Regions from separate parts of the Nocardiopsis sp. KDC1DS13DA1 genome, predicted to be linked through region 2. Evidence: riboswitches for the same ligand, from Rfam matches in the RefSeq annotation. Region 2 holds a riboswitch; the other holds the start of a gene.
What was found. Region 2 has a riboswitch for S-adenosylmethionine ahead of thrC (threonine synthase). Riboswitches for the same ligand answer to the same signal wherever they lie in the genome.

Region 1 (4,181 bases), on a different contig from region 2:
CGCGGACCGCGTCGCGGACGTCCCGCTCGGTGTCGGAGAGTGTGGCGTCCACCGCGAGGAAGTCGCGGGGGTCCGGGGCGGCGGGTTTGCGCTGGGTCTGGCTCATGGTCGGATGTCCCTTCGTGGTGTGCCGTGTGCTTCCGGTGTCGGTCGGGCACGGCTCGGCGCCGTGCCGGGGTGGGTCAGGGCAGGTCGGGCTGCTGGACCGCGCCGCGCTTGACCATCGCGTCGATGAGCCCCCCGTCCAGGCCCAGTTCGGCGAGCAGGCTCCGGGAGTGCTGGCCGAGCAGGGGAGGGGCGGTCATCGGTGCGGCCGTGCCCTCCAGCCGGAAACCCGCGCGGACCTGTTCGAGCGGTCCGATCACGGGGTGCTCCACCGTGCGCAGGACGTCGTCCCCGCTGGCGTCGGCCGTGCGCAGCGCGTCCAGCACACCGCGCACCCGCCCGGCCGGGACACCGGCCGCCACGAGCGCGTCCATCCAGTGGTCGGCGGGGCGGGAGCGCAGGGTGCGCGACAGCTCCTCCACCAGCTCCTCCCGGTGCTCCACCCGCCCGGGGTTGGTGGCGTAACGGGCGTCCCCGGCCAGGTCGGGCCGTTCCAGGGCGTCGCACAGCCGCCGGTACAGGGCGTCGTTGCCCGCCGCGACCACGATGTCGGCGTCGGCCGTCGGGAAGACCTGGTAGGGCACGATCGTGGTGTGCGCGTTGCCCGCCCGCGCGGGCTCGACCCCCGTGACCAGCGCCTGCTGGGTGAGGTTGACCAGACCGGACAGGGTCGAGTTGATGAGCGAGACGTTGATGTTCTCGCCCCGGCCCGTGGCCCGCGCGCGCATCAGCGCGCCCAGGATGCCCACGGCGGCGTTGAGGCCGGTGAGGACGTCGGTGAGCGCCACCCCCACCTTGCTCGCCGGCCCCTCCGCCGGGCCGGTGGCGGCCATCAGCCCGCTCTCGGCCTGCACGACGATGTCGAACCCGGGGCGCGTGGCGGGCTCGTGCTCGGGCCCGAACCCGCTGACGGAGCAGTACACGACCGCCGGGTTGCGGGCGCTCACGTCGGCGTAGCCCAGGCCCAGACGGTCGATGACCCCGGGGCGGAAGTTCTGGATCACCACGTCGGAGGAGGCGCACAGGTCCTGGACGGCGGCCAGGCCGTCAGGGTCCTTCAGGTCCACCGCGAGGCTGCGCTTGTTGCGGTTCACCGACAGGAAGTAGGCGGACTCCCCGGGTGAGTCACCGGAGGCGCCCGCCCAGGGCGGGCCCCAGGCGCGGGTGTCGTCCCCGCGGCCGGGCTGCTCGACCTTGACCACCTCGGCGCCCATGTCGGCGAGGAGCATCGTGGCGTAGGGCCCCGCGAGGACGCGGGACAGGTCCGCCACGCGCACCCCGGCCAACGGCAGGGGAGCGGTGGGTTCGGTGTTGGTGTCGGGCACGGGGGCACTCACTCCTTGGCGTCGGCGTCACCGGGCAGCTGGTCGCCGTCCCGCAGCTGGTAGTAGGTCTCCAGGCAGCGGCGGAGCGCGGTGGTGAGGGCGGCGCCGGACTGGCCCGCGTACCGCGTCTGGACCCGCCGGACGATCTCGGCGATGTCCTCGGTCACCGAGGCGCCCTCGACGAGGGCGCGGAAGAACTGCTTGGCCAGGTCGGTGAGGAGTGTGGTGTCCGCCGCGACGATCCGGTCGTCGGCGGTGTCCACGGCGAGCACGACACCGAGCCGCTGGTACTGGGAGTGGCTCGCCACCGTGTCGGGAAGGCGGGCGTAGCCGGAGATCAGGACAACCCTGGGGTTGCGGAAAAGCTGCTGGACGCGGTCGTCGCCGTGCAAGGCAAACACACCTCTCGCTCGCGGGCATGCGAAAACTCCGATGCTCTGGAGTCTCGCGCCTGGAGGGCGGCCGGGGGAAGCCGGACACCCGCGGCGTGAGGGCAGGCGGGACCAGTATGTCCCAGCCTCCGTGCCGGGTGTCAAGCGGGGCTGTGGTCGCCTCCACACGGACGCGCCGGTGTGCGGTCCGCCGGGTCTGTGCTACCTTTCTGGCCAGGTCACGAGTGCCAGCGTCAAGCCCCGGCTTGCTGGCCGGCAACCCTCCTTCCGCGGTGGGGTGCCCCGGGTGAGGACCAGGTCCCGACACGACCGTGTCTGACAAGCGCGGACCCCGCCGATGTCGCCGTGAGGCGCCCCGTGGGTCCCCCGACCCACGAGAGAGGTGCACCTTGACCACGGTCCATCACATCCACTCCCTGCGCTCACCCGCATCCGCCGAGTGCGCGGTCGTCACCGCCGACGCCGGAGTCCCCCTCGTCACCGGTGAGCACGTCGACTACGCCAACTTCGACTACGCGGCCAGCGCCCCGTGCCTGACCTCCGTGGCCGACGCCCTGTCGGCGGCCCTGCCCTACTACGCCAGCGTGCACCGCGGCGCGGGCCACCACTCCCAGGTGAGCACGGACGCCTACGAGCGCGCCCGCCGCAGCGTCGCCCGCTTCCTGGGCACGCGCACCGAGCCCGCCGACGCGGTGGTGTTCGTGCGCGGCACCACCGACGCCCTCAACCTGCTGGCGCGCTCCGTGCCCCAGGGGTGCACCGTGGTCGTCTTCGAGTCCGAGCACCACGCCAGCCTCCTGCCCTGGGAGCACCCCGCCTCCCGGGCGGGCCGGGTCGTGCGCCTTCCCCTGCCCGAGTCCCCCGAGGCGGCGGTCGCCTCCGCCCGGACGGCCCTGGAGGAGGCCCCCGAGGGGCCCACCCTGTTGTGCGTGACCGCCGCCTCCAACGTCACCGGCGAGATCTGGCCGGTCGAGGACCTGGTCCGGGTGGCCCACGCCGAGGGCGCCCGCGTGGTGGTCGACGCGGCCCAGTACGTGCCGCACCTGCCCTTCAGCCTCGCCGCGACCGGCGCCGACTACGTGGCCCTGTCCGGGCACAAGCTCTACGCCCCCTTCGGCTCCGGTGTGCTGGCCGGGCGCGCCGACTGGCTGCGCGAGGCCACCCCCTACCTGTCGGGAGGAGGGGCCACACGGCTGGTGACCGACCACGACGTCCGGTGGAACGACCTGCCCGCGCGCCACGAGGCGGGCAGCCCCAACGTGCTGGGCGCCGTCGCCCTGGCCGCGGCCTGCGACACTCTCACCCCCGCCACCCAGGAACTCCTGCACGTTCGCGAGTCCGCGCTGCTGGAGCGCCTGCGCGCCGGTCTGGGCGGGATCGACGGGGTCCGCGAGCTGTCCCTGTGGGGCGCCGACCACACGCGCGTGGGCATCGTGTCCTTCACCGTGGACGGACTGCCCGCGGAGCTGCTGGCCGCCGCCCTGTCCGCCGAGTACGGGATCGGCGTGCGCGACGGTCTGTTCTGCGCGCACCCCCTGACCCGGTACCTGCTCCCCGAGGGGCACGCGCAGGCCGTCCGGGCGAGCCTGGGCGTGGGGACCACGACCGAGCACGTCGACCGTCTGGTCGGGGCGGTCGCCGACCTGGTGGCGCGCGGGCCCGGGTGGGAGTACGCCGACTGCGACGGTCGGCTGGCGCCGGTCCCGGACCCGCGCAACGTGCTCTGAGACGGTGCGGGGGCGGCCGTGGCGGGTCCTCCGCCGCGGGGCGCGCCGCGATACCGCCCAGACGGAGAAGCGGGGCGTAAATCACCCGACCCTGTGTGGCGGATCACGTTGCCGGGGGTAGCATCGGGCCCTGACGGTACGGCGCGTTGCGGACGATCCCGATCGGTGAGCCCGTGCGCCGTGCCTCCCGCGAGCGGACCGGCTGGGGGAGCGTGATCGTGACGGACGTCCGAGGATCGAAGGCAGGCCCGCTCACGGCCGCCTCCCAGCGGCCGGACCCCGTACCGCTCCCCGGACGGCGGCCACACGTCGTCGGCCTCGGCCGCCGGGCGGACGCACGGCTCCCCGATCCACGCCACGGCGAACACGCGCGCCTGTACGAGCGTTTCCTCGGCAGGATCATCGACTACCTGTGCGCCGACGCCGGGGTCGACCAGTTCGTCGACTGGGGGTGCGCCGTGCCCGGGACGGGGGCGCGCGTCCGGGAGCGCAGACCCGACGCCGCGGTCGTGCACGTCGCCCCCTACGGGACGGCGGGTGTCCTCTCCAGCTCCGACACCGCCGTCCTCTCCGGCGACGGGGCCGACCCCGCCACGCTCCTGCGCCGTCTGCGCACCTCCGGCCAGGTGGAG
Region 2 (4,181 bases):
GCTCAACGCCGCGCGCAGCAACCGGTGGAACTCGGTTTCGCCGTCGTCGGTGATCTCGTAGGAGGTGCGGTCCACCACCTCGTCGCCCTCGGCGACGAACTCCCGGAGCCTGCCCTCCCGGCTGAGCTTGCGCAGGGCGTGGTAGATCGACCCCCACTTGACGTTGGCCCACTCTCCGGCGTTCCAGGAGAGCAGCTCCCGCCCCACCCGATACCCGTGCGCCTGACCGTGCATCCGCACCACGCCCAGGACCAACAACCGTGTCGCCGACATCGCCACCCTCGTCCGAACTCGATGCGTCCCAGCCTACGAGGGGCGAAACCGGGGACGGCCCGGCCCCGGACACCGCGGACGGGGCGGCCCCGTCTCCCCCGGGGGGAAGGAGGCGGGACCGCCCCGGCCGCGGGAACGCCGTCCGGGCCGCGACTCAGCAGCCCCCGGCGACGGCGGGGATGATCGAGACCTGGGCACCGTCGGCCACCTCGGTCTGGAGGCCCTTCTCGAAGCGCACGTCCTCGTCTCCCACGTAGACGTTGACGAACCGGCGGACCTTGCCCGCGTCGTCGAGGATCCGGGCGCGGATGCCCGGGTAGTTGGCCTCCAGGTCGTCGATGACCTCGGCGAGGGTCGTACCCTCGGCGGTCACCTGGGAGGCGTCGTCGGTGTAGGTGCGCAGGATGGTGGGCACGCGGACGCTGGCGCTCATGTGGGTGTTCTTCCTTCGTCGGGTGGGGCGGGGTCCGGGAACGGTCTCCGGGCCCCGCGGGTTCGTCGCGGGTGGCCGCGTCGTCCGTTACAGCAGGCCGGCCTCGGCGAACGCGGTCAGGGAGGGGGCGATCGTGGCGGTCACGCCCGCGTCCACGGCGTTGAGGGTCTTGAGTCCGTCACCGGTGTTGAGGACGACGGTCTCGGCCTTCGGGTCGAGCCTGCCCTCGCGCACGAGCTTGCGCAGGACACCGGTAGTGACCCCGCCCGCCGTCTCGGCGAAGATGCCCTCGGTACGGGCGAGGAGGTTGATCGAGTCGACCACCTCGGCGTCGCTCACGTGCTCCACGGATCCGCCGGTGCGCTGGGCGATGTCCAGGACGTAGGGGCCGTCGGCCGGGTTGCCGATGGCCAGCGACTTGGCGATGGTGTCGGGCTTGACCGGCTGGATGACGTCGTGGCCCGCCTCCCAGGCCTTGGCCACCGGGGAGCACCCGGTGGCCTGGGCACCGAAGATCCTGTACGGGCGGTCCTGGACCAGGCCGAGCTTGATGAGCTCCTGGAAGCCCTTGTCGATCTTGGTCAGCTGGGACCCCGAGGCGATCGGGATGACGATCTGCTCGGGCAGCCGCCAGCCGAGCTGCTCGGCGATCTCGTAGGCCAGCGTCTTGGAGCCCTCGCCGTAGTAGGGGCGCAGGTTCACGTTGACGAAGCCCCAGCCCTCACCGGCCGGGTCGCCGATGAGCTCGGAGCAGAAGCGGTTGACGTCGTCGTAGTTGCCGTCGATCGCCACGACCTTGCCGCCGTAGACGGCGGCCATGACGACCTTGCCCTCCTCCAGGCCCGCGGGGATGAACACGCAGGACTCGAACCCGGCGCGGGCCGCGGCGGCGCCCACCGCACCGGCGAGGTTGCCCGTGGAGGAGCAGGACAGGGTGGTGAACCCGAAGGTGCGGGCGGCCTCGACGGCGATGGCGACCACGCGGTCCTTGAAGGAGTGGGTCGGGTTGCCGGAGTCGTCCTTGACGTGGAGGGAGTCGAGGCCGAGCTCGGCGGCGAGGCGGTCGGCGCGGACCAGGGGGGTCAGGCCGGGGTTCATGTTCGGGAGCTCGGCGACGTTGGCCGGCACCGGGAGGAGGGAGCGGTAGCGCCAGATGTTGTTCGGGCCGCTCTCGATGTCGGCGCGGGTGACGGTCCCGAAGTCGTAGGCGACCTCAAGGGGGCCGAAGCAGAACTCGCAGGCGAACCGGGGGGTGAGGTCGTAGCGCTCGCCGCACTCGCGACAGGACAGCGCGGTCGCGGGGCCGAAGGAGCGGACGGAGGTGGGTTCGGTGGCGGCAATCGCCATGGCGAGGCGTCTCCCCTCATCTTTCCTGGTGGCCACCTTGACCCCAGGCCGGAGTTGGCACCTGCCCCAGCCGCCTCGCGAGGAGCGCGAGTATCGCATGCTGAGATGGTTGCCGGGGCTTCGCAGGGCCGGTCCCTCCACCCCTCTGGATGAGCAATATGAAATTGTGCGCCGATCCTGTCGAATCCGCATGGTCACTGTAACCGACGCGTTGACCGGCTTTCCACATGTGGTGACCTGGATTACACGAACCCGCTCACATGCTGAGATGCCCCCTGGTCAGGGCTGTCCGGGTGCACGTGCTCCGTTTCGGCGGTGTGACGCGCGCCCGCGTTGCCCGCGCACGGGTTTGGGCCCCCGGCCCGCAGGCGAGACTCCAGGGAACACCCCGCCCCGCGCCACCCCCGCTCACGGGCGGCAGACCCTTCCGCGCCACCGAGAGGACGAGCACGTGGACAAGGCACAGATCCTCATCGCCTCCAACCGGGGACCCGTGTCCTTCTCGACCACCGACGACGGCTCCCTGGAGTACCGCCGGGGCGGCGGAGGGCTCGTGTCGGGGATGATCTCGGTGGCCTCCGAGATCGACGGCCTCTGGGTGTGCGCCGCCCTGTCGCCCTCCGACCGCCGCGCCGCCGCCGAGGCCCCCGGGGCCCGTCTGGACCGCGCGCACGACCTGGAGGGCATGCGCGTCCACATGCTGGACATTCCGGAGGAGACCTTCGCGGGCGCCTACACCGGGGTCGCCAACTCGACCCTGTGGTTCACGCAGCACATGCTGTACGACACCCCGAACAAGCCGTCCTTCGGCTCCGGGTTCCGTCGGCGGTGGGAGGACTTCACCGCCTACAACAACGCGTTCGCCGAGGCCCTGGTGGCCGGGGCGGCCGACCACGCGCGCGTGGCGGTGCAGGACTACCACCTGGCGCTGGTGCCGCGGATCCTGCGCGCCCGCCGCCCCGACCTGCGGATCGCGCACTTCTCGCACACCCCGTGGGCCCCGCCGGAGTACTTCCGGATGCTGCCCGACCAGGTCGCCCGCGAACTGCTGGAGGGCATGCTCGGCGCCGACCGCCTGGGCTTCCACAGCCCGCGCTGGGCCGACGCGTTCCTGCGCTGCTGCGCGCAGATCCTGAACGCCGACGTGGACCCGGCCAAGCGCACGGTCGAGCACGGCGGACGGGTGGTCGAGGTCGGCGTGCACGCGCTGGGCGCGGACGAGGAGGGGCTGCGCGCGAGCGCGGCGGACCCCCGCGTCGCGGAGCGCCGGGAGACGCTGGAGGAGGTCGTCGGGGACACCCGGCTGATCGTTCGGGTGGACCGCACGGAGCTGTCCAAGAACATCGTGCGGGGCCTGGAGGCGTACCGGGAGCTGCTGACCGCGCACCCGGAGTGGCGCGGTCGGGTCACGCACCTGGCGTTCGCCTACCCGAGCCGCGGGGACGTGCCCGAGTACCAGGAGTACACCGACGCGGTGCTGCGCGTCGCCAAGGAGATCAACGAGGAGTTCGGCACGGCCGAGTGGGCGCCGCTGGTGCTGGAGGTCAACGACGACTACCCGCGTTCGCTGGCCTCCTTCCAGCTGGCCGACGTGCTCATGGTCAACCCGATCCGGGACGGCATGAACCTGGTGGCCAAGGAGGGTCCGGTGCTGTCGGAGCGGGACTCGGTGCTGGTGCTGTCGCGCGAGGCGGGTGCGGCCGACGAACTGGGCCGGGACGCGCTGCTGGTCAACCCCTACGACACCGCGGAGACCGCTGAGGCGCTGCACCGGGCGCTGTCGATGGGCGCGGACGAGCGCCGGGCCCGGCGCGAGCGGCTCCGGGAGGCCGCCGTGGCGCTGCCGCCCCGCCGGTGGTTCCAGGACCAACTGCGGTCACTGGGCTGAGGGGACGGGTCCCGGTGCCGCCGCCGTCGGCCTCGGCCCGCGGCCGACCGGGAGCAGGCGGGCCGCGGCGGCACGGTCGGCCCCGGGCGGGTCGTCGACGGGCGCCGGGGCTCAGAACTCGGCCGGATCCGCGTGCTGCCCGCTCCCTCCGTGGCCGGCGTCGGGGCCCGGCGCCCCGGCCTCGGCGAGGATCGCCTCGATGACCTCGGACTTGGCGTCGGCGTAGTCCTGGATCCGGTC

Region 1: another riboswitch for S-adenosylmethionine. It lies ahead of ACTVAJ_RS20200 (aminotransferase class V-fold PLP-dependent enzyme); the one in region 2 lies ahead of thrC (threonine synthase).

The regions. Positions count from the first base shown of each region.
Region 1 covers NZ_JBVMUY010000030.1:177,880-182,060, forward strand. The annotation lists gene ACTVAJ_RS20185 (acyl-CoA dehydrogenase family protein) at 1-106, opposite strand, end outside; gene ACTVAJ_RS20190 (CaiB/BaiF CoA transferase family protein) at 183-1,430, opposite strand; gene ACTVAJ_RS20195 (DUF3870 domain-containing protein) at 1,439-1,822, opposite strand; SAM riboswitch class IV at 2,039-2,153, shown strand; gene ACTVAJ_RS20200 (aminotransferase class V-fold PLP-dependent enzyme) at 2,212-3,549, shown strand; gene ACTVAJ_RS20205 (SAM-dependent methyltransferase) at 3,768-4,181, shown strand, end outside.
Region 2 covers NZ_JBVMUY010000035.1:264,575-268,755, reverse strand. The annotation lists gene ACTVAJ_RS24015 (PadR family transcriptional regulator) at 1-273, opposite strand, end outside; gene ACTVAJ_RS24010 (ubiquitin-like small modifier protein 1) at 428-706, opposite strand; gene thrC (threonine synthase) at 794-2,053, opposite strand; SAM riboswitch class I at 2,067-2,209, opposite strand; gene ACTVAJ_RS24000 (alpha,alpha-trehalose-phosphate synthase (UDP-forming)) at 2,505-3,941, shown strand; gene ACTVAJ_RS23995 (GrpB family protein) at 4,053-4,181, opposite strand, start outside.